Regions from separate parts of the Pseudomonas hefeiensis genome, predicted to be linked through region 2. Evidence: predicted binding sites of a transcription regulator. Region 2 holds the regulator's gene; each other region holds the start of a gene.

Region 1 (6,706 bases), 3.1 Mb from region 2:
GTAGCCGGGCAGGGCACTGGCCAGGCCGATGAAACCGCCGAAGGTCACGCTGTAGAAGAACATGAACCACCAGCTGTCCCGGTCGCCCAGGGCCTTGAGGTAGTCGGCCATGGATTTGGCTTTTGGTCGCTCGGGAGCGTTCTTGGCCAGCCAGGCGAAGAGGATCAGGGTCACGATCAGCGGGATCAGCGCGAAACCGAACACGTTGCTCCAGCCAAATGCCACCGCCATGACCGGGGCGATCAAGGCTGCCAGTACGGTGCCCGAGTTACCTGCGCCGGCGATGCCCATGGCCTTGCCCTGGTGCTGTGGCGGATACCATTGGGAGGCCAGTGGCAGGGCCACGGCGAACGATGCGCCGGCCACGCCCAGGAACAGCCCCAGCAGCAAGGCTTGTTCATAGCTGTGGATGCCCAGTTTCCAGGCACAGAACAGTGCACCGATCACAATCACCTGGCCGACCATACCGGCGGTTTTCGGGGAAATGCGGTCAGCCAGCAAGCCCATGAACAGGCGCAACACGGCACCGGCCAGGATCGGCGTAGCCACCATCAGGCCGCGTTGCTGGGTGGTCAGTTGCAGATCGGCGGCAATTTGCACCGCCAGTGGGCCGAGCAAGTACCAGACCATGAAACTCAGGTCGAAATAGAGGAAGGCCGCGAACAGTGTCGGGGTGTGGCCGGATTTCCAGAAGCTTGAATTCATCGCGCACCTCAGCTGTAAAAGTCTCGAGAAATGAGTCAGTGCCTTGAAGCAGTGCGCCGCCTGTGGCTGCACCACCGACCCCGGACTGTGGGGTCAAAACAAAAAAACGCCGCAACCCGAATCGCCAGGGGGCGAGGAGGGTGTGCGACGTCTTTGTCGTAGGTGGGGCAACCGCCGTTGGTTACCTGTGGGGTTGCTTAAGCGAGATCTGTGCCAACAGGAGGGTTTGGCGTGAGGGCTATCGCGAGCAGGCTCGCTCCCACATGGGGTTCTCGGGGTGAATGCAGCATTTGCGTGCCCCCCAATCCCCCATGTGGGAGCGGGCTTGCTCGCGAAAGCAATCTCATATCCAACATCGATATCGACTGACCCACCGTCTTCGCGAGCAAGCCCGCTCCCACACTTGATCTGGGGTGTTCGCGAATGCTGTGTTCCCCACTGAACCTGTGGGAGCGAGCCTGCTCGCGATGGGGGCAGGCCAGGCGCTGCAAGGCTTTCAGCCGAGCAACTCATTCATCGCAATGATCTGCTCAGCCACCTGGATCAGCTTCTGCTGGCGGCTCATGGCCTGGCGGCGCATGAGGGTGTAGGCCTGTTCTTCGTTGCATTCTTTCATCTTCATCAGCATACCCTTGGCCAGTTCGATGCGTTTGCGTTCGGCCAGTTGCTGGTCCCGGGCCAGGAGCTGGGCGCGCAGGGCCTGGTCGCTTTCGAAGCGCGCCATGGCCACGTCGAGGATCGGTTGCAGGCGCGCGGCGTGGATGCCTTCGACGATGTAGGCGCTTACGCCCGACTTGATCGCCTGGCGCATCACATCCGGATCGTGGGAGTCGGTAAACATGACGATCGGTCGTGGCTGATCGCGGCTGACCAGCACCACTTGCTCCATGACATCGCGCCCGGGTGACTCGGTATCGATCAGGATCACGTCCGGACGCACTGTTTCGACGCGCGCCGGCAGGTCGATGGTCAATCCGGATTCGTCGATGACTTCGAACCCGGCCTCAATCAGGGCCGCTTTGAGGCGGCCGACTTTTTTCGCGGTGTCGTTGATCAGCAGGATACGCAGCATGGTCGAGGCTCCTGTCAGCGGCTGGCGAAGAGGGGAGCCGCATCGCTCAAGGCGTGCAGTTTGAAGCTTTTGGCATAAGCGGTCGGATCCGAGCCGTCCCAGAGGGTGCCGTCGATCAATTGGCTGCTGCGCATGTCCTGGCGGGGCGATGCAATGTCCAGTGCCGCGCAGGCTTCACGGTATAGCTTGAGTTGCTGGACTTGCCGCGCCACGGCCAGGTAATCCGGGTCTTCACGCAATAGGCCCCAGCGGCGGAACTGGGTCATGAACCACATGCCATCGGACAGGTAGGGCAGGTTCACTTCGCCGTTGCCGTGGAAGCGCATCGCGTGAGGGTCCTGCCAGCTGTTGCCCAGCCCGTCGGCGTAGATCCCCAACAGGCGCGGCTCGATGCAGTCCAGCGGCGCATCCAGGTATTCGGGCGCACTCAATAGTTGTGCAGTGCTGCGGCGATTCTCGGTGCTTTGCTCAATGAAGCGACTGGCTTGCAGGATCGCCATCACCAGTGCGCGGGCGGTATTGGGGTATTGCTCGACAAATGCACGGGTGCAGCCGAGGACTTTTTCCGGGTGATCGGGCCAGATGGTCTGGGTGGTCGCCAGGGTGAAGCCCAGGTTCTGCTTTACTGCGCTGGCGCACCACGGCTCGCCCACGCAGAACCCGTCGATGCGTCCGGCCTGCAGGTGGGCGATCATTTGCGGCGGCGGCACCACGACGCTGTCGACATCCGACAGCGGATGGATGCCTTGGGCGGCGAGCCAGTAATAGAGCCACATGGCGTGGGTGCCGGTGGGGAAGGTCTGGGCGAAGGTCAGTTTCGGGCGAGTTTGGTGCACATGCCGTTCCAGTGCCTCAGGACTGGTCACGCCTTGGGCCTGCAAGCCGTGGGAAAGGTTGATGCTCTGGCCGTTCTGGTTCAGCCCCATCAACACCGCCATGTCGGTCGACGCGACCCCGCCGATACCCAGATGCACCGCGTAGATCAGGCCATACAGGCTGTGGGCGGCATCGATTTCACCGCTGACCAGCTTGTCCCGCAGGTTGGCCCAGGATGCCTGGCGCTTGAGGTTCAAGGTCAGCCCGTAAGGCTGGGCGAAGCCCTGGGTGGCGGCCACCACCAGCGGCGCGCAGTCGCTCAAGGCCATGAAGCCGAGATTGATCGCGCTCTTTTCCGGGGCATCGCTGCCGTTGACCCAGGCCAGAGGGTTGGCTGGAATTTCATTCATCGCGCATCACCTTTCCACAAAAAAGGCGCCGTATCCGGACGCTTGCAAGGCCGGATGACGACGCCGTTGTCCTTCAAATACAGTGTGGCACTCATTCCATCGTTGGCATGGGTGCCGATGAACGCAAGTGGTGCAAGGCATATGCCATCGCCGCTGTTTTGTGCAGGCGCCTCGCTTGAATCGCCGTTGGCCGGCTATAATCGCCGCCTCATTTCGTCGCCCGAGTCCAAGCCGCCCATGTACACCCTGGCCCGTGAACTGCTGTTCAAACTTTCCCCGGAAACCTCCCACGATCTGTCTCTGGACCTGATCGGCGCGGGTGGACGTTTGGGCCTCAATGGTCTGCTGTGCAAGGCGCCGGCTAAGTTGCCGGTGACTGTGATGGGACTTGATTTCCCCAACCCGGTCGGGCTGGCGGCGGGCCTGGACAAGAATGGCGCGGCCATCGACGGCTTTGCCCAACTGGGGTTCGGTTTCGTGGAAATCGGCACCGTCACCCCGCGTCCCCAGCCGGGCAACCCCAAGCCACGGATTTTCCGCCTGCCGCAAGCCGAGGCGATCATCAACCGCATGGGCTTTAACAACCTGGGTGTCGACCATTTACTCGGTCGTGTCGCCGCGGCCAAGTACAAGGGCGTGCTGGGCATCAACATCGGCAAGAATTTCGATACACCGGTGGAGCGCGCGGTCGACGATTATCTGATCTGCCTGGACAAGGTCTACGCCCATGCCAGTTATGTGACGGTCAACGTCAGCTCCCCCAACACCCCTGGGCTGCGCAGCCTGCAATTTGGCGACTCCCTCAAGCAGTTGTTGGCTGACCTGGCCCGGCGCCGCGCCGAGTTGGCGGTGATCCATGGCAAGCACGTGCCGCTGGCCATCAAGATCGCTCCGGACATGACTGACGAAGAGACCGCACAAGTGGCCCAGGCCCTGGTCGACACCGGAATGGACGCGGTGATTGCCACCAACACGACGCTGGGTCGCGAAGGCGTCGAGGGGGTGGATCACGGTGACGAGGCGGGCGGGCTGTCGGGTGCGCCGGTGCGGGACAAGAGCACCCATATCGTGAAAGTGCTGGCCGCCGAACTGGCGGGACGCCTGCCGATCATTGCAGTGGGTGGCATTACCGAGGGCAAGCATGCTGCCGAGAAAATCAGTGCAGGCGCGAGCCTGGTGCAGATTTATTCGGGCTTTATCTATAAGGGGCCGGCGTTGATTCGGGAGTCGGTGGATGCGATTGCCGCGCTGCGTTGATTCTCAAGGTGCAGCGCGATTCAACTGTGGCGAGGGGATTTATCCCCGCTGGGCTGCGCAGCAGCCCCTCAGAGTGTCAGGTTTAACGAGTGAACTGTTTGGGGCCGCTTCGCGCCCCAGCGGGGATAAATCCCCTCGCCACAGCTGTATTCACAGCTCCGCTTTTTGCAGTGTTCATGAAACCCAGGCATTAAAAAGGGCTCCTCGAAGGAGCCCCCTGGGCCGAAGCCCGCCGTCCGGATGGGACGTGCGTGGTTAAATCGATGTGAGTATCAAATTGTTGAGTTCTTGAGTGTTAAGCCCTGTGTCAGCCGACGGCGTGAAGTTCGTTGAGTCTGTGGATACCCGCAGTGCCGGTCATACCGTCCCAGTTGTCGCCGCGTCCTTCTCGCCAGCCATTGATCCAGGCTTGACGTACCGACGGTAGAGTAAAGGGGCAAAGCTCACGGGATTTACCACCAACGCCATATTGGTAACCGCGTAAAAAAGCTCTTTCCAACGGATCACGCTTAAGTCTTCTCATAGGGTGTTGCCCTCACTTGTTGACTGTTGCTTCGCGTTGACCTCTGTCGAGGCCGGGGCAGAATCATTCTGCCGTTGGGTGGCTCGTTGCCGGCGTGACGAGCCGAGGTGTTGGCGCCGTTGTGACGTCAACCTGTGTTGAGTTCTAACCAAAGCGTCACATGTATGGAATGATCGTTTTGTCATAAGCGCGTAACAATAAAGATGTTAGGGCGATAAGTAACATGATGTTCGTTGACCGCTAATGAGCAAGAGCCCTGTATGATCGGCCCTGCGTCGAAGGGCGTTGCCCTTGTCCGAATGCGAATGTCCCTGCGTTGCACTCGGGTAATATGCGACGAAAGGGGCGACTTTTCACAATTTGTTGCACAGAATTTTTTACCTGCCCTCGCCTCTAAGCTTTTTAACCTGAGCGGCGAGGGCGGGACGGCACACCTTCGTGCCACGCGGGTGCTCTTGAGAAAAGCACCTGATCGAACCCGGCCCGGCAATGCGTTGCCCGGTCCACTTAGCCAAAGGCTCTGGAAATCCCATGTCCGATCGTTTCGAACTCTTCCTCACTTGCCCCAAAGGTCTTGAAGGCCTGCTCATCGAGGAAGCCGTCGGGCTTGGCCTTGAAGAGGCGCGCGAGCACACCTCGGCCGTGCGCGGCATGGCCGACATGGAAACGGCTTATCGCCTGTGCCTGTGGTCACGTCTGGCCAACCGCGTGTTGCTGGTGCTCAAGCGTTTCCCGATGAAGGACGCCGAAGACCTGTATCACGGCGTGCTGGATGTCGACTGGCAGGACCACATGCTGGCCGATGGCACTCTGGCAGTGGAATTCAGCGGGCATGGCTCGGGCATCGATAACACCCACTTTGGTGCCTTGAAGGTCAAGGACGCCATTGTTGACAAGCTGCGCACGCCGACGGGCGAGCGGCCATCAATCGACAAGCTCAACCCGGACTTGCGCATCCACCTGCGCCTGGACCGCGGCGAAGCGATCCTCTCCCTGGACCTTTCCGGCCACAGCCTGCATCAGCGCGGTTATCGCCTGCAGCAAGGCGCCGCGCCGCTGAAGGAAAACCTCGCCGCGGCCATCCTGATCCGCTCCGGCTGGCCGCGTATTGCCGCTGAAGGCGGGGCGCTGGCCGACCCGATGTGTGGCGTCGGCACCTTTCTGGTCGAAGCCGGGATGATCGCCGCCGACATGGCGCCGAACCTGCGTCGCCAGCAGTGGGGGTTCACCGCCTGGCTCGGCCATGTGCCGGCGTTGTGGAAGAAGCTGCACGAAGAGGCCAGCGCCCGTGCCGCCGCCGGGCTGGCCAAGCCGCCGCTGTGGATTCGCGGCTACGAGGCTGATCCGCGGTTGATTCAGCCCGGCCGCAATAACGTCGAGCGTGCCGGCCTGAGCGAGTGGATCAAGATTTATCAGGGTGAAGTCGCTACCTTCGAACCCCGTCCCGACCAGAACCAGAAAGGCCTGGTGATCTGCAATCCGCCGTACGGCGAGCGTCTGGGCGACGAAGCCAGCTTGCTTTATCTCTATCAGAACCTCGGCGAGCGCCTGCGCCAGGCCTGCCTGAACTGGGAAGCCGCGGTGTTCACCGGCGCGCCGGACCTGGGCAAGCGCATGGGCATTCGCAGTCACAAGCAGTATTCGTTCTGGAACGGCGCCTTGCCGTGCAAATTGCTGCTGATCAAGGTCCTGCCGGATCAGTTCGTCACCGGTGAGCGTCGTACCCCGGAACAGCGTCAGGCCGAGCGTGAGCAGGCTGAGTACGAACAGGCGCCCGACGTACCGCAAGAGCGCCAGTACAACAAGAACGGCAACCCGATCAAACCCGCCCCGGCTCCGGCCCCTGTGGTCGAGCAGGCACGTTTGAGCGAAGGCGGGCAGATGTTTGCCAACCGTCTGCAAAAGAACCTCAAGCTGCTGAGT
Region 2 (6,706 bases):
CATTTCCTCGACATCCGGCTGGGCGGCCAGGTAGTCGACCACCGGCTGGTCGAGCCCTGATTGCTCGCGCAATTCCGGTTTCCAGTAGGGGTTGGGCAAACAGCGCACGTCAAACACCAGGTCGGCGTCTACTGGCATTCCGCGCTTGAAACCGAACGACTCCACCAGAAACGCCGTCCCCGGTTCCGGCTGGTTCAGCAGGCGTAACTTGATGGTGTCGCGCAGTTGATACAGATTCAGGTGGGTGGTGTTGACCTTCAGGTCCGCCAGGTCGGCGATCGGCCCCAGCAGTTGGCTTTCGTCATGGATGGCTTCGGCCAGGGAGCGGCTCGCGTTACTCAGGGGATGACGCCGGCGGGTTTCGGAAAAGCGCTTGAGTAGCGTCTCCTCATCGGCATCCAGGTACAGCACATCGCACTGGATGTGCCGGTTGCGTACTTCCGCGAGCAGTTCGGGGAAGCGCGACAGGTGGCTCGGCAGATTACGTGCATCGATGGACACTGCCACCAGCGGTTGAGCCAGCTCGGTATGGATCAGGGCGCGCTCGGCCAACTCCGGCAGCAGGCCGGCGGGCAGATTGTCGATGCAATAGTAGCCGCTGTCCTCAAGCACGTTAAGCGCCGTGCTTTTACCGGAGCCGGAGCGTCCGCTGACAATGATCATGCGCATGTTTAATGACCGTTCTGCTCGTCCAGGACAACCTGATACAAGGCTTCGTTGCTCTCTGCGCTGCGCAATTTCTCGCGCACTTCCTTGCGGTCCAGCATGCTGGCAATCTGGCGCAGCAGCTCAAGGTGCGCATCGGTCGCCGCTTCCGGTACCAGCAGTACGAACAGCAGGTCGACCGGTGCGCCGTCGATGGCGTCGAAATCTATGGGCGCTTCAAGGTGCAACAGCGCACTGATCGGCGCTGTACAGGTCTTGAGGCGACAGTGGGGAATGGCGATACCGTTGCCAAACCCGGTGGAGCCCAGTTTTTCACGGGCAAACAGGGCCTCGAAGACGTCCTGCATTTCCAGATCCGGCACCTCGCGGTGGATCAGGTTGGCAATTTGTTCGAGGGCTTTCTTTTTACTGCCACCCGGCACGTTCACCTGGGAACGGCCGGGGGTCAGGATGAGTTCTAGTCGGATCATGGATTAGGGGGGTTAACGACCGGTTGCGCCCTGGAGGAGGCTCTGGGTCTTTTCCTTATGCTTTTTGAGTTGGCGATCCAGCTTGTCGGTCAGCAGGTCAATCGCGGCATACATGTCTTCATGTGCAGCGTTGGCAACCACTTCTCCGCCGGGGATATGCAGCGTGGCTTCGATTTTCTGCAGCAGCTTCTCGACGTTCATCGTGACTTGCACGTTGGTGATCTTGTCGAAATGCCTTTCCAATCGTTCGAGTTTCTCGCCGATGTATTCGCGCAGAGGTTCGGTCACTTCCAGTTGGTGTCCACTGATGTTGACTTGCATACAGCTTCTCCTTCGTTGCCAGTGCATAAAGCGGCAGGCAGAAATACCTGCCACTGGAACGCTGTGGCGTGGCCTGTTACATCAACCGCTTGCGTTCGCTCGAAGGTGCGATCCCGAGGGATTCGCGGTATTTGGCGACGGTACGGCGGGCCACCTGAATGCCTTGTGCCTCCAGTAAACCAGCGATCTTGCTGTCACTCAACGGCTTTTTCTGATTTTCCGCGGCCACCAGTTTTTTGATGATCGCGCGGATGGCTGTGGACGAGCATTCGCCGCCTTCGGAGGTGCTGACGTGGCTGGAGAAAAAGTATTTCAGTTCATAGATACCCCGTGGGGTATGCATGAATTTCTGGGTGGTCACCCGCGAAATGGTTGATTCGTGCATGCCCACTGCCTCGGCAATGTCGTGCAGGACCAACGGTTTCATCGCTTCGTCGCCGTATTCCAGGAAACCGCGCTGATGCTCGACGATCTGGGTGGCTACTTTCATCAGGGTTTCGTTGCGGCTTTGCAGGCTCTTGATGAACCAGCGCGCTTCCTGCAACTGGTTGCGCATGAAGGTGTTGTCGGCGCTGGTGTCGGCGCGTTTTACGAAGCCGGCATATTGGGCGTTGACCCGCAACTTGGGCATCGACTCCTGGTTCAGTTCCACCAGCCAGCGGTCGTTGTGCTTGCGCACGATTACGTCGGGAACCACGTATTCGGGTTCGGTGGACTCGATCTGCGAGCCCGGGCGCGGGTTGAGGCTCTGGACCAGTTCGATCACCTGGCGCAGTTCATCTTCCTTGAGCTTCATGCGACGCATCAACTGGCTGTAGTCGCGACCGCCCAGCAGGTCGATGTAGTCGGTGACCAGTCGCTTGGCTTCGGCCAGCCAAGGCGTCTTGGCGGGCAACTGGCGCAATTGCAGCATCAGGCACTCGCCCAGGTTGCGGGCACCAATGCCGGCCGGTTCGAACTGCTGAATGCGATGCAGGACGGCTTCGATCTCGTCCAGCTCAATGTCCAGCTCGGGGTCAAAAGCTTCGAGAATTTCTTCGAGCGTCTCGTCCAGGTAGCCCTGATTGTTGATGCAGTCGATCAGGGTCACGGCGATCAGACGATCGGTGTCGGACATCGGCGCCAGGTTCAGTTGCCACAGCAAGTGGCTCTGCAGGCTTTCGCCGGTGGAGGTACGGGTGGTGAAGTCCCACTCGTCATCATCGCTGCTGGGCAGGCTGCTGGCGCTGGTCTGGTAGACGTCTTCCCAGGCCGTATCCACGGGCAGATCGTTGGGGATACGTTCATTCCATTCGCCATCCTCAAGGTTATCCACCGTCGGGGCGGCTTCCTGGTAGGACGGTTCCGGGATTTCGGTGTTGGTCTTCTGCTCGACGTTATCGGCCAGCGGATCGGTGTTGTCGAAGTCGTCGCCTTCTTCCTGGCGTTCGAGCATCGGATTGGACTCCAGGGCCTCCTGGATTTCCTGTTGCAGGTCCAGGGTCGACAATTGGAGCAGGCGGATGGCCTGTTGCAGCTGCGGTGTCATCGTCAGCTGCTGGCCCATTCTCAAGACTAGCGATGGTTTCATGGCTGGGGCTTAACACCTTATTCGCCGGCGCACATGCGCCATCCACTACAGGGCGCCGAAGCGCCAAACATAAGCAAATTATATGCCTGAAACTGAAGTGTTTGCCTAGGGCGTCGCGTAATAAAAATAGCGACGCCGGGGCGATTGACCAGACACTTTTCGCTTACAGGCGGAACTCATGGCCCAAATACACTTCCTTGACCAGTTCATTGGCCAGGATGGTCGCGGAGTCGCCTTCGGCAATCAACTGGCCGTCATTGACGATATAGGCGGTTTCACAGATATCCAGCGTCTCGCGTACGTTGTGGTCGGTGATCAGTACGCCGATGCCCTTGGCCTTGAGATGGTGGATGATCTGCTTGATGTCGCCCACCGAAATCGGGTCCACGCCGGCAAATGGTTCGTCCAGCAGGATGAATTTCGGTGCGGTGGCCAAGGCGCGAGCGATTTCCACGCGGCGTCGTTCGCCACCGGACAGGCTCATGCCCAGGTTGTCGCGGATGTGGCTGATGTGGAATTCCTGCAGCAGGCTTTCCAGTTCCTGGCGCCGGCCAGCCTTGTCGAGTTCCTTGCGGGTCTCCAGGATCGCCATGATGTTGTCGGCAACCGACAGCTTGCGGAAGATCGACGCTTCTTGCGGCAGATAGCCGATACCGGCCTTCGCCCGACCATGCATCGGCTGGTGGCTGACGTCCAGGTCGTCGATCAGTACGCGGCCCTGATCGGCCTGGACCAGGCCGACGATCATGTAGAAACAGGTGGTCTTGCCCGCGCCGTTGGGGCCGAGCAGGCCGACGATCTGGCCGCTGTCGATGGACAGGCTGACATCACGCACGACTTGACGGCTCTTGTAGCTCTTGGCCAGGTGCTGAGCTTTCAGAGTTGCCATTACGGGGCCTTCTGTTCGTCGGTTTTCTTTTTCGGCTGGAGATGACCATGTCGATCCGTGGGCGCTGCTCGGTGACCTTGCTGCCAGTGGCACGACCGGCGCTGGCCAGCTTTTTGTTCGTGTCGTAGACGATTTTTCTCGCCTTGGGTGGTGTTGCCGTCCTTGTCGATAACCTTGGCGCGATCGATCAGTACGACGCGGTCTTTGGCAGCGTGATACTGGATGGTCACCCCGTAGCCCTGCACCGGCTTGGTGTCGCCTGCGGTTTGCATCTGCTCGAAGTAGGCCAGGTTGCCCACCGAGGTCACCACGTCGATATCGCCAGACTGGGTACGGGTGATGGTCACGGTATTGCCGGTGACCTTCATTGAGCCCTGGGTGATGATCACGTCACCCTTGTAGGTGGCCACACCGTTCTTGTCGTCCAGTTGGGCGTCGTCGGCCTGGATGCGGATAGGCTGGTCGCGGTCGGTCGGGAGGGCCCAGGCGCTCGCGCTTCCCAGTGCTGCGCCCAGACTGAGCAAAATAGGGAGGGTTTTAGCGAGCTTCATACTGTCCTCTTACGTTCGATAGCAGGTGTATCCTGCTTTCCTTCAGATACGCTTTCATTCCCGTGCCGGTCGATACACCACCGGCGCCGTCGATTCTAACGGGTTGCTCGGTCTGCGCATATTCTCGCTGCGGGAAGACTGTCATACGACTGCTGGTGATGATGGTGGTGCGGTTTTTCTCATCGGTCCGGGCGATGCGTACCGAGTCAATCAGCTCTACTTCGGTCCCGTCGGGATTGACTTCGGCGCGCTCGCTCTGCACATGCCACGGAAACTCGGTGCCGCGAAACATGTTCAGGTCTGGCTTGGTGACCAATGTGATCTCGCTGGCCTTGACGTGGTCGACCTTGTCGGACGTCATTTCATACTGCACCTTGCCATCGGGCAGGTATTGCAGGGTATGCGTGTTGGTCGCATACCAGTCGATATCATTTTCCTGGACCTTGACCGCAGGCCGGTCGAGGAAGCGTTCCGGGCTGATGTTCCAATAGCCCACCGCCGCGAAAATCGCTGCGATGCAGCCGAACACCACGACGGTGCGAATTTTCTTGTTCAGCATAAATGGCTCACAGATACGCGGCGTTAGCCGCCTCGAGGCGACCTTGGGCGCGCAGGATCAGTTCACAGAATTCACGAGCCGCACCTTCACCGCCTCGCGCCGTGGTGATGCCGTGGGCGTGCTCGCGCACAAAGCCGGCCGCGTTTGCCACCGCCATGCCCAGGCCGACCCGGCGGATCACCGGCAAGTCCGGCAGGTCGTCACCGAGGTAGGCGACCTGTTCATAGCTTAGGTTGAGTTGGCCCAGAAGCTCGTCCAGAACCACCAGTTTATCTTCGCGTCCCTGATAAAGGTGGGGGATGCCGAGATTCTTTGCGCGCCGCTCGACCACCGGGGTCTTGCGGCCGCTGATGATGGCGGTCTGCACGCCGGCGGCCATCAGCATCTTGATGCCTTGGCCGTCGAGGGTGTTGAAGGTCTTGAATTCGCTGCCATCTTCGAGGAAATAAAGGCGGCCGTCGGTCAGGACGCCGTCCACGTCGAACACGGCCAGTTTGATCGCTTTGCCACGTTGCAGCAGGTCTGTGTTCATTTACATGACTCCGGCACGCAGCAAGTCGTGCATGTTCAGGGCGCCCACCGGGCGGTCTTCGTCGTCGACCACCACCAGGGCGCTGATCTTATGGTCTTCCATGATTTTCAAGGCCTCGGCGGCGAGCATTTCGGCGCGGGCAGTCTTGCCGTGAGGCGTCATGACTTGCTCGATGGTCGCGCTGTGAATGTCGACGGAGTGGTCCAGGGTGCGACGCAGATCACCGTCGGTGAAGATCCCGGCGAGTTTGCCGTCGGCTTCGAGAATGACCGTCATGCCCAGACCCTTGCGGGTCATTTCCATGAGTGCATCCTTGAGCAGCGTGCCGCGTTGCACTTGTGGCAGCTCCTGGCCTGCGTGCATCACGTTTTCAACTTTCAGCAGCAGACGACGGCCCAAGGCGCCGCCGGGGTGGGAGAAGGCGAAATCTTCAGCGGTAAACCCCCTGGCTTCCAGCAGGGCCACGGCCAGGGCGTCGCCCATGACCAGGGTGGCGGTGGTGGAGGAGGTCGGCGCCAGGTTCAGCGGGCAGGCTTCGTGCTCGACATGAACATTGAGATTCACCTCGGCGGCTTTGGCCAAGGCCGATTCCGGGTTGCCGGTGACGCTGATCAGTTGGATGCCCAGGCGCTTGATCAGCGGCAGCAATGTAATGATCTCATTGGTGGAGCCGGAGTTGGACAGGGCCAGGATGATGTCCTCCCGGGTGATCATCCCCATGTCGCCGTGGCTGGCTTCGGCCGGGTGAACAAAGAACGCCGGAGTGCCTGTGCTGGCCAGGGTGGCGGCGATCTTGTTGCCGATGTGGCCGGACTTGCCCATGCCGACCACGACCACCCGACCCTTGCTGGTCAGAATCATCTCGCAGGCACGTACGAAATCAGCGTCGATATGGGGCAGCAAACCTTGTACGGCTTCAAGCTCGAGGCGAATGGTACGTTGTGCCGATTGAATCAGGTCGCTGGTTTGGTTCATGTCAGAGATCGTATGGGCCGATGAAAAGGCGGCGATTATAGCGGCAATGAGCAATTCCCTCACGTTTGTTCGTCATGCTTTGTTCGAACGATTCACATGGCTTGATACAAAGTGTCGCCTTTTTACCTGTATCCGGACTGAACGGGCGCCGGCTTGGGCCTTGGGCGCTTGGC
Region 3 (6,706 bases), 1.3 Mb from region 2:
TCACGCTCCTTGTTCTTGGCCTCTACGCTCGGCAACTCGTCGACCGAAACCGCCGCCTTGGCCTTGCCTTTAGCGGCTGGCGCCGGTACATCGGCCCCGTCATCGTCAGCAACGTCTTCAGCCGCCGCTTCCAGGCCTTCTTCGGCCTCGTCTTCGTCACCTACTTCGAGGTCGTCGTTTTCCAGATCATCGTCGCTCATGTTCTACCTCATGACTTGCGAAAAGCAGATTAGTTATAGCCCAGCTTCGCCGTCTGTCGAAGGCTGCCAGAAAAAATTCAACATCCGCCGGCAATCAGCGGTTACGCCCCATCACCGTACAAAGTGGCGAGGACTTTACGAGCACCGCCATGATCACGGTGCTCGCCCAGATAAACACCTTGCCAGGTACCCAATGCCAACCGTCCCGCCGTGACCGGCAAACTAAGCTGACACCCCAGCACGCTGGCCTTGAAGTGCGCCGGGAGGTCGTCCAGGCCTTCGTCGTTGTGTTCATAATCGGCGCTTCCTTGTGGGATCAGCCGATTGAAAAATCGTTCGAAGTCTCGACGCACCGCCGGGTCGGCGTTCTCGTTGATGGTCAACGAGGCCGAGGTATGCTGCAGCCACAGATGCAACAGACCGACACGACATGCCCGGAGTTCAGGCAGGCCGGCGAGCAACTCGTCCGTTACCAGGATGAAAGCCCCGAGGCCTTGCCCGCAGGGTTATCAGCGTCTGTTGCCACATACAGATCTCCGCACGTTCGGCGCGCATTCTAGCGCGCTCTGGGAAAAAACAAAGGGCCTAATACCCCTGCTTTGGTGTAAGCCGATAGCGGTAGAAAAACCCATGTCGCGTCCATAACAAAAGACGTCGGAAAAACCGGCACATCCTGTGAGCAATGACAAACTCCAGACAAAAAAATGCCCGGCGAACCGGGCATTTTTTATTGCGTGTGCTTACAGATTGTAGCCACGTTCGTTGTGCTGGGCCAGGTCCAGGCCGACCGCTTCTTCTTCCTCGGAGACGCGCAGACCCATCACGGCGTCCAGGACCTTGAGGATGATGAAGGTGACGATCGCGGTGTAGATCACCGTGAAGCCTACACCCTTGAGCTGAATCCACACTTGTGCGCCGATATCGGTCACGGTGCCGAAGCCACCCAGGGCCGGGGCTGCGAATACACCGGTGAGGATCGCGCCCAGGATACCGCCGATACCATGCACGCCGAAGGCGTCCAGGGAGTCGTCATAGCCCATTTTGCGCTTGAGGGTAGTGGCGCAGAAGAAGCACACCACACCCGCCGCCAGACCGATCACCAGGGCGCCCATCGGGCCCACGGTGCCGGCAGCCGGAGTAATTGCAACCAGACCCGCCACTACACCCGAGGCAATGCCCAGTGCGCTTGGCTTGCCGTGGGTGATCCACTCGGCGAACATCCAGCCCAACGCCGCAGCGGCGGTTGCAATCTGGGTGACCAGCATTGCCATGCCGGCGGTGCCGTTGGCCGCGATGGCAGAACCTGCGTTGAAGCCGAACCAGCCAACCCACAGCATGGCCGCGCCCATCAGGGTGTAACCCAGGTTATGCGGCGCCATCGGGGTAGTCGGGAAGCCCTTGCGCTTGCCCAGTACCAGGCACGCCACCAGGCCTGCGATACCGGCGTTGATATGCACCACGGTGCCGCCAGCGAAGTCCAGCACGCCCCAATCCCACATCAGGCCGCCGTTACCGGACCAGACCATGTGCGCAATCGGTGCATACACCAGGGTGAACCACACGGCCATGAAGATCAGCATCGCGGAGAACTTCATCCGCTCGGCAAACGCACCGACGATCAGGGCCGGGGTGATGATGGCGAACGTCATCTGGAAGGTAATGAACACCGCTTCAGGGAACAGGCCAGTCAGGCTATCGGGCGTGAGGCCCGCCAGGAATGCCTTGTTCAGACCGCCGACGAACGAATTGAAGTTGACGACGCCCTGCTCCATCCCCGTGGTGTCGAACGCAATGCTGTAGCCGTAAATGACCCACAGAATGCTGATCAGCCCGGTAATGGCAAAGCATTGCATCATCACCGAAAGAATGTTTTTCGACCGAACCATACCGCCATAGAACAGCGCCAGGCCGGGAATGGTCATGAACAGTACAAGAATTGTGGCAGTGAGCATCCAGGCGGTGTCGCCGGAGTTCAGGACTGGGGCTGCCGCTTCTTCTGCCATGGCCAGGCCAGGCGTTACGAAGGACAACAGGGCTCCTAGCCCTGCGAATTTACGCAGAGTCATATTGTTTTCTCCTGGGGCGTTGGGTTTGGCGGCTTAGATTGCGTCGGTATCGGTTTCGCCGGTACGGATGCGAATAGCCTGTTCCAGATTGACCACGAAGATCTTGCCGTCACCAATCTTGCCGGTGTTGGCGGCTTTGGTGATCGCCTCGATAACCCGGTCCAGATCCTTGTCGTCAATGGCGACATCGATCTTCACCTTGGGCAGGAAATCAACCACGTATTCCGCGCCGCGATACAGCTCGGTGTGACCTTTCTGCCGACCGAAGCCTTTGACCTCAGTAACGGTAATGCCCTGCACGCCGATTTCGGACAGCGACTCGCGCACGTCGTCCAACTTGAACGGCTTGATGATGGCAGTGACTAGCTTCATGAAACTTTCTCCCGAATTGGTGGACTTGCCCCAGGAAAACAAACCCGACTCAAGTCTAAGCGCAGTGCCTGGCTTTGTAACGCATCGTCGGCCCAAGTTGCCCGACCGGTGCCAGCTAACCACTCTGACGAAGCTCCCCGCTCCGCCGGCTGCACTGCATTCGTCACAGCGACTGCATCAGTGCATGGGTCATCAGCCACTAAGCAGAAACCTTGCCATCTGTGCCCAAACCTTCTGATTTCAGTCTCTTACCCACTGTGCCGGCTTACGCCGCACCCCAATCCGGAACAATACGCACAACAACAGTGCGACGATGCCCGATCCGGTGCGCGAAAAGCGTGCACTCCTTGCTCGCCAATTGAATATAGACGCTGCGTGTTACACTGCCCCCATCGTTTTCAGGACACCTGCCATGCTTGCGCCCAAAGACCTCCTCGACGCCCTGAGTGGCCACGCCTCCCGCCTCTTGAGCGGCGATACCCCCCTGCCCAAAAGCGAAATCGAAAGCCAGTTCAAGGCGCTTCTGCAAAGCGGGTTCAGCAAGCTGGATCTGGTGAGCCGGGAAGAATTCGACAGTCAGATGGTCGTACTGGCCCGGACCCGGGCGCGGTTGGAGAGTCTGGAGGCGAAGGTGGCGGAGTTGGAGGCGAAGGTAAGTCCACCGAGCGAATAACGTCCCCTGGAGCTGCTGAAGGCTGGGATTTTTTGACTCGCCGCATTGCCCCCCCCCTATTGCCTCGCAAAGTTGGCGTTCCAGTATACAAGGCCGTGCGTATTCTAATGGTGCCGGGGAGGCCCCCATCACCCGTGCAAATGATCACGCCCGGCAGGCTAAACCAAATGCTTTCTAGTGGCCCATCGCCATTGCATTTTTACACCGCCGTGCTATACAACGCTGGCTAACGTGCTGTTTGCTGTTGAAACTAGGTTTACGATCATGCTTAAAACCACATGAAAACGCGGCTAGTGGGCTAATACTAGTCAACCCTATAAGTTTGGTAGTGCCTGGAACGTCAAAAAAGTAACCACGGAGATTCAATGACTCTACCTGACGATTTTTCCCCTGATAAGTATTTAGAGTTACACCCCGATGTGCTTAAGGCAGGATTAAATCCAGCGCTGCATTACTTGAAATTCGGCATACCGGAAGGACGAGCTTACAAGGGTGCCGCACGTTACGTTGAAAAAAAATACAATCCATTACACCCAAAAATTGATGAAACCTATCATCACGATGGTTTAGCGTCCCGACACAACCATGACTTCATGATTGACCCCGCTTTCAGGGCCGCCTATGGTCGGGGCGTAGCTGCCGCGGGCATGGATTACAATTGGTTCTGGAGAGTTCATGTTGGGCTTTGGGCCGCGAGATCTGCTGCGAAACTCACAGGTGATTTCGTGGAGTGCGGTGTGAATCGTGGATTTTTAAGTTCCGCAATTATGCATGACTTGGACTGGAACAAAACCAACCGAGTCTTTTATCTCTTAGACACTTTTGCCGGTCTCGATGAGCGTTATCTATCAGATGAAGAACGGGAGGGCGGTGTGTCTGAGCGTAACCGCAGAGAGATAACCTCCGGTTTCTATACAACCAATCTCGAGTCAGTGAAACAAAATTTTGCAGAGTGGCCAAGAGCAACCATTATTCAGGGCAGCATTCCGGACACGCTCCCCCAAATTGATTCGACCCAAATCGCATTCCTGCACATTGACTTGAACTGCACGATACCTGAAGTGGCGGCCATTGATTACTTGTGGGATCGCTTGGTACCTAATGCGTTTGTTTTGTTAGATGATTACGCCTACTTTGGCTATCAGCCGCAAAAAGAAGGCATGGATCAATGGGCAGAAAAAATGAATTTGTCGATTTTGAGTTTACCTACCGGTCAAGGTCTGTTGATCAAGCCTTGAGCTCGTATGAGGGAGATACGTCCAAGCATATGAGTAACAAAACTCTCGGTATCTATTGAGCGTTCAGGTAGCGGCGGTCCGAGAGACTGCCCTCCCTTATACCTTCCCCCTGCAACGTTTCCACGCCAGGGTTAGGGTGGGACAATTTCTTCTACGCGTCATTCATTTGCAACATCCGGTCCATATTTGACGGCTACATCCTCACGCTAACTCGCCATATCGCTACTACCCTTCCCAAACCGCAGGACGCGGTTTTTGCCCCCACCAAAGGAACTATCCATGTCTCTGGCCATTGTCCATAGCCGCGCCCAAGTGGGTGTGGAAGCGCCCGCCGTTACCGTTGAAGTCCATCTGGCCAATGGCTTGCCGTCGCTGACGATGGTCGGTTTGCCTGAAGCGGCGGTGAAGGAAAGCAAGGACAGGGTACGTAGCGCGATCATCAATTCGGGGCTGAATTTCCCGGCGCGGCGCATCACCCTGAACGTCTAAAGGTCATCAATGAGGGGTATGGACACGGTTTTGAGCCCGCACTCAGGGGCCGTAGCATCTTAGGTATGGACGTCAATGGCTGCGGCGACGTCCACGCTGATTTCTGTAATATTGAGATAGCCAATCTCACTAGCTCGCTGCGTAGGCAGGCGCGTCAACACATCCTTCAGGTAGGCATAGCCGGGCACGCCTGCTCCAAGTGGCTACTTCGATCTTGATGTAGCAGTGAGCTGCTATCTCTCGGGCGACCTCCAGCGTAGGCTTCAGGTTATGCAGGACGCAATCAGGCAACCGCCAAGGAGTTCACATGTACCTCACGATCATGAAGCCACAAGCGCTTCAGCAAATCGCTGTATTAGCCCGTGGATTATGGATCGTTGAAGGCCCTGAGGGCTCCGTGCTGGTAATCAAGGCAGGGAAAGAGCTGATCCTGGCCGCTCAGCAAAGGCGTGAACTGAAGCTTTACCTCGCGCCATACAAGGCAGACGAAACGACGGGACTTACGCTTCTCACTGCCTGCTTTGATGACCCACAAAGCCCGCTATTGATCAAAACCCCACTCATCCCTGGTGACCCTCTCACCGAGGCACTGCAGAGCCTCCCTGACGAGTTCAGTGTGTGCTTTTTCGACGAGCACAACCGTGAGCTGTTCAGTTGTAAGGCCCAGGCGAAGCTTGGTCAGCTCCGCAAGGAGCTCGGTACACTCAGCCCCATTGGTGCAGATCACTGGCCCAAGATGTATGAGCAGGCGGACAGATGGTTCAGCCTCACGACCTATGAGGACGACGCTCATGCCACAACGGTGTTCCTAGAGGAGGATCTGTTCCCTTCGGACTATTTGATCACCGACCTTACCCGCCAGGACTTTCGAGGCTCCAAAGGCTTCTCCAATACACAGTTGGAGCGCACTGAGCCGGGTACGTTTCAGGAGCTAGATATCATCTATCTGCTCCAGCGGGCATATACCTCCAAGCGGATCATCCATGGCCCCTTGAAGGTCTCCGATGGCGAGGAGCTGGCTGACGTAGTGGTGATGGGCGATGAAGTGACTTTACTGCTGCAGGCGAAAGACAGTCCCAATACGCCAGCGATGATGAACACAACGCTTGAGAGAAAGCGGAAGAAGGCCATAGGTCAGTTGAAGAACGGCCTTCAGCAACTACGCGGTGCTATCTCAACGATCAGGCGAGAAGGCAATCCAGCCTTGGCGCTTGTGGACGGCACGCCCTTGGACATTGATCTTGCTGCACGCCCCCTAGTGGGGGTTGTCGTGGTCAGAGAGTTTTTTATCGACAACTACGATGAATACAGCACCATGATTTTGAAGTTCATGGATGAGGTCGGTGTCCGCGTCCTAGCGTTCGATTACAACGAGTTCGAGGTCATGACCCGCCACTGCCCTTCGGAAGATGCACTGCTGTCAGCGTTCTTCCAGATTTCCAAATGCGCTGAGGAAAGGCGGATCTATCCTAGGCTGCGCTTCACTGATCTGCCGCCGCGCTAAATCGAATCGGACAAGTGGAGAGCTTCTCTGCTCGTACCCCACAACTCCCTTTCTAGCCAGGCAGGTCTTTGAGCCAGTAACGCCTGACAGTCGCTTCAGGCAAACCCAGCGCTCGACTCACCTCCGCCTTCGACATGCCACTGGCCTTGAGCTCTAGCACAGCT

The links. Region 2 encodes sigma-54, which starts transcription at its own class of promoters, with help from an activator protein. Its sites were predicted from a motif close to ANTGGCATNNANNTTGCTNT; they were not measured.
Region 1: the regulator sigma-54 is predicted to act here: its motif matches at 3,133-3,152, upstream of PSH57_RS19720 (CmpA/NrtA family ABC transporter substrate-binding protein).
Region 3: the regulator sigma-54 is predicted to act here: its motif matches at 2,839-2,858, upstream of glnK (P-II family nitrogen regulator).

The regions. Positions count from the first base shown of each region.
Region 1 covers NZ_CP117449.1:4,388,562-4,395,267, reverse strand. The annotation lists gene PSH57_RS19730 (nitrate/nitrite transporter) at 1-705, opposite strand, end outside; gene PSH57_RS19725 (ANTAR domain-containing response regulator) at 1,202-1,777, opposite strand; gene PSH57_RS19720 (CmpA/NrtA family ABC transporter substrate-binding protein) at 1,792-3,003, opposite strand; gene PSH57_RS19715 (quinone-dependent dihydroorotate dehydrogenase) at 3,241-4,260, shown strand; gene rmf (ribosome modulation factor) at 4,568-4,783, opposite strand; gene rlmKL (bifunctional 23S rRNA (guanine(2069)-N(7))-methyltransferase RlmK/23S rRNA (guanine(2445)-N(2))-methyltransferase RlmL) at 5,315-6,706, shown strand, end outside.
Region 2 covers NZ_CP117449.1:1,040,291-1,046,996, forward strand. The annotation lists gene rapZ (RNase adapter RapZ) at 1-669, opposite strand, end outside; gene ptsN (PTS IIA-like nitrogen regulatory protein PtsN) at 672-1,136, opposite strand; gene hpf (ribosome hibernation-promoting factor, HPF/YfiA family) at 1,149-1,457, opposite strand; gene PSH57_RS04440 (RNA polymerase factor sigma-54) at 1,534-3,027, opposite strand; gene lptB (LPS export ABC transporter ATP-binding protein) at 3,191-3,916, opposite strand; partial or broken gene lptA (lipopolysaccharide transport periplasmic protein LptA) at 3,916-4,467, opposite strand; gene lptC (LPS export ABC transporter periplasmic protein LptC) at 4,454-5,026, opposite strand; gene PSH57_RS04460 (KdsC family phosphatase) at 5,034-5,558, opposite strand; gene PSH57_RS04465 (KpsF/GutQ family sugar-phosphate isomerase) at 5,559-6,533, opposite strand.
Region 3 covers NZ_CP117449.1:6,173,447-6,180,152, forward strand. The annotation lists gene sutA (transcriptional regulator SutA) at 1-200, opposite strand, end outside; partial or broken gene PSH57_RS27970 (secondary thiamine-phosphate synthase enzyme YjbQ) at 302-728, opposite strand; gene PSH57_RS27975 (ammonium transporter) at 941-2,266, opposite strand; gene glnK (P-II family nitrogen regulator) at 2,300-2,638, opposite strand; gene PSH57_RS27985 (accessory factor UbiK family protein) at 3,051-3,311, shown strand; gene PSH57_RS27990 (TylF/MycF/NovP-related O-methyltransferase) at 3,677-4,549, shown strand; partial or broken gene PSH57_RS27995 (magnesium chelatase domain-containing protein) at 4,829-5,035, shown strand; gene PSH57_RS28000 (hypothetical protein) at 5,346-6,542, shown strand; gene PSH57_RS28005 (helix-turn-helix domain-containing protein) at 6,595-6,706, opposite strand, start outside.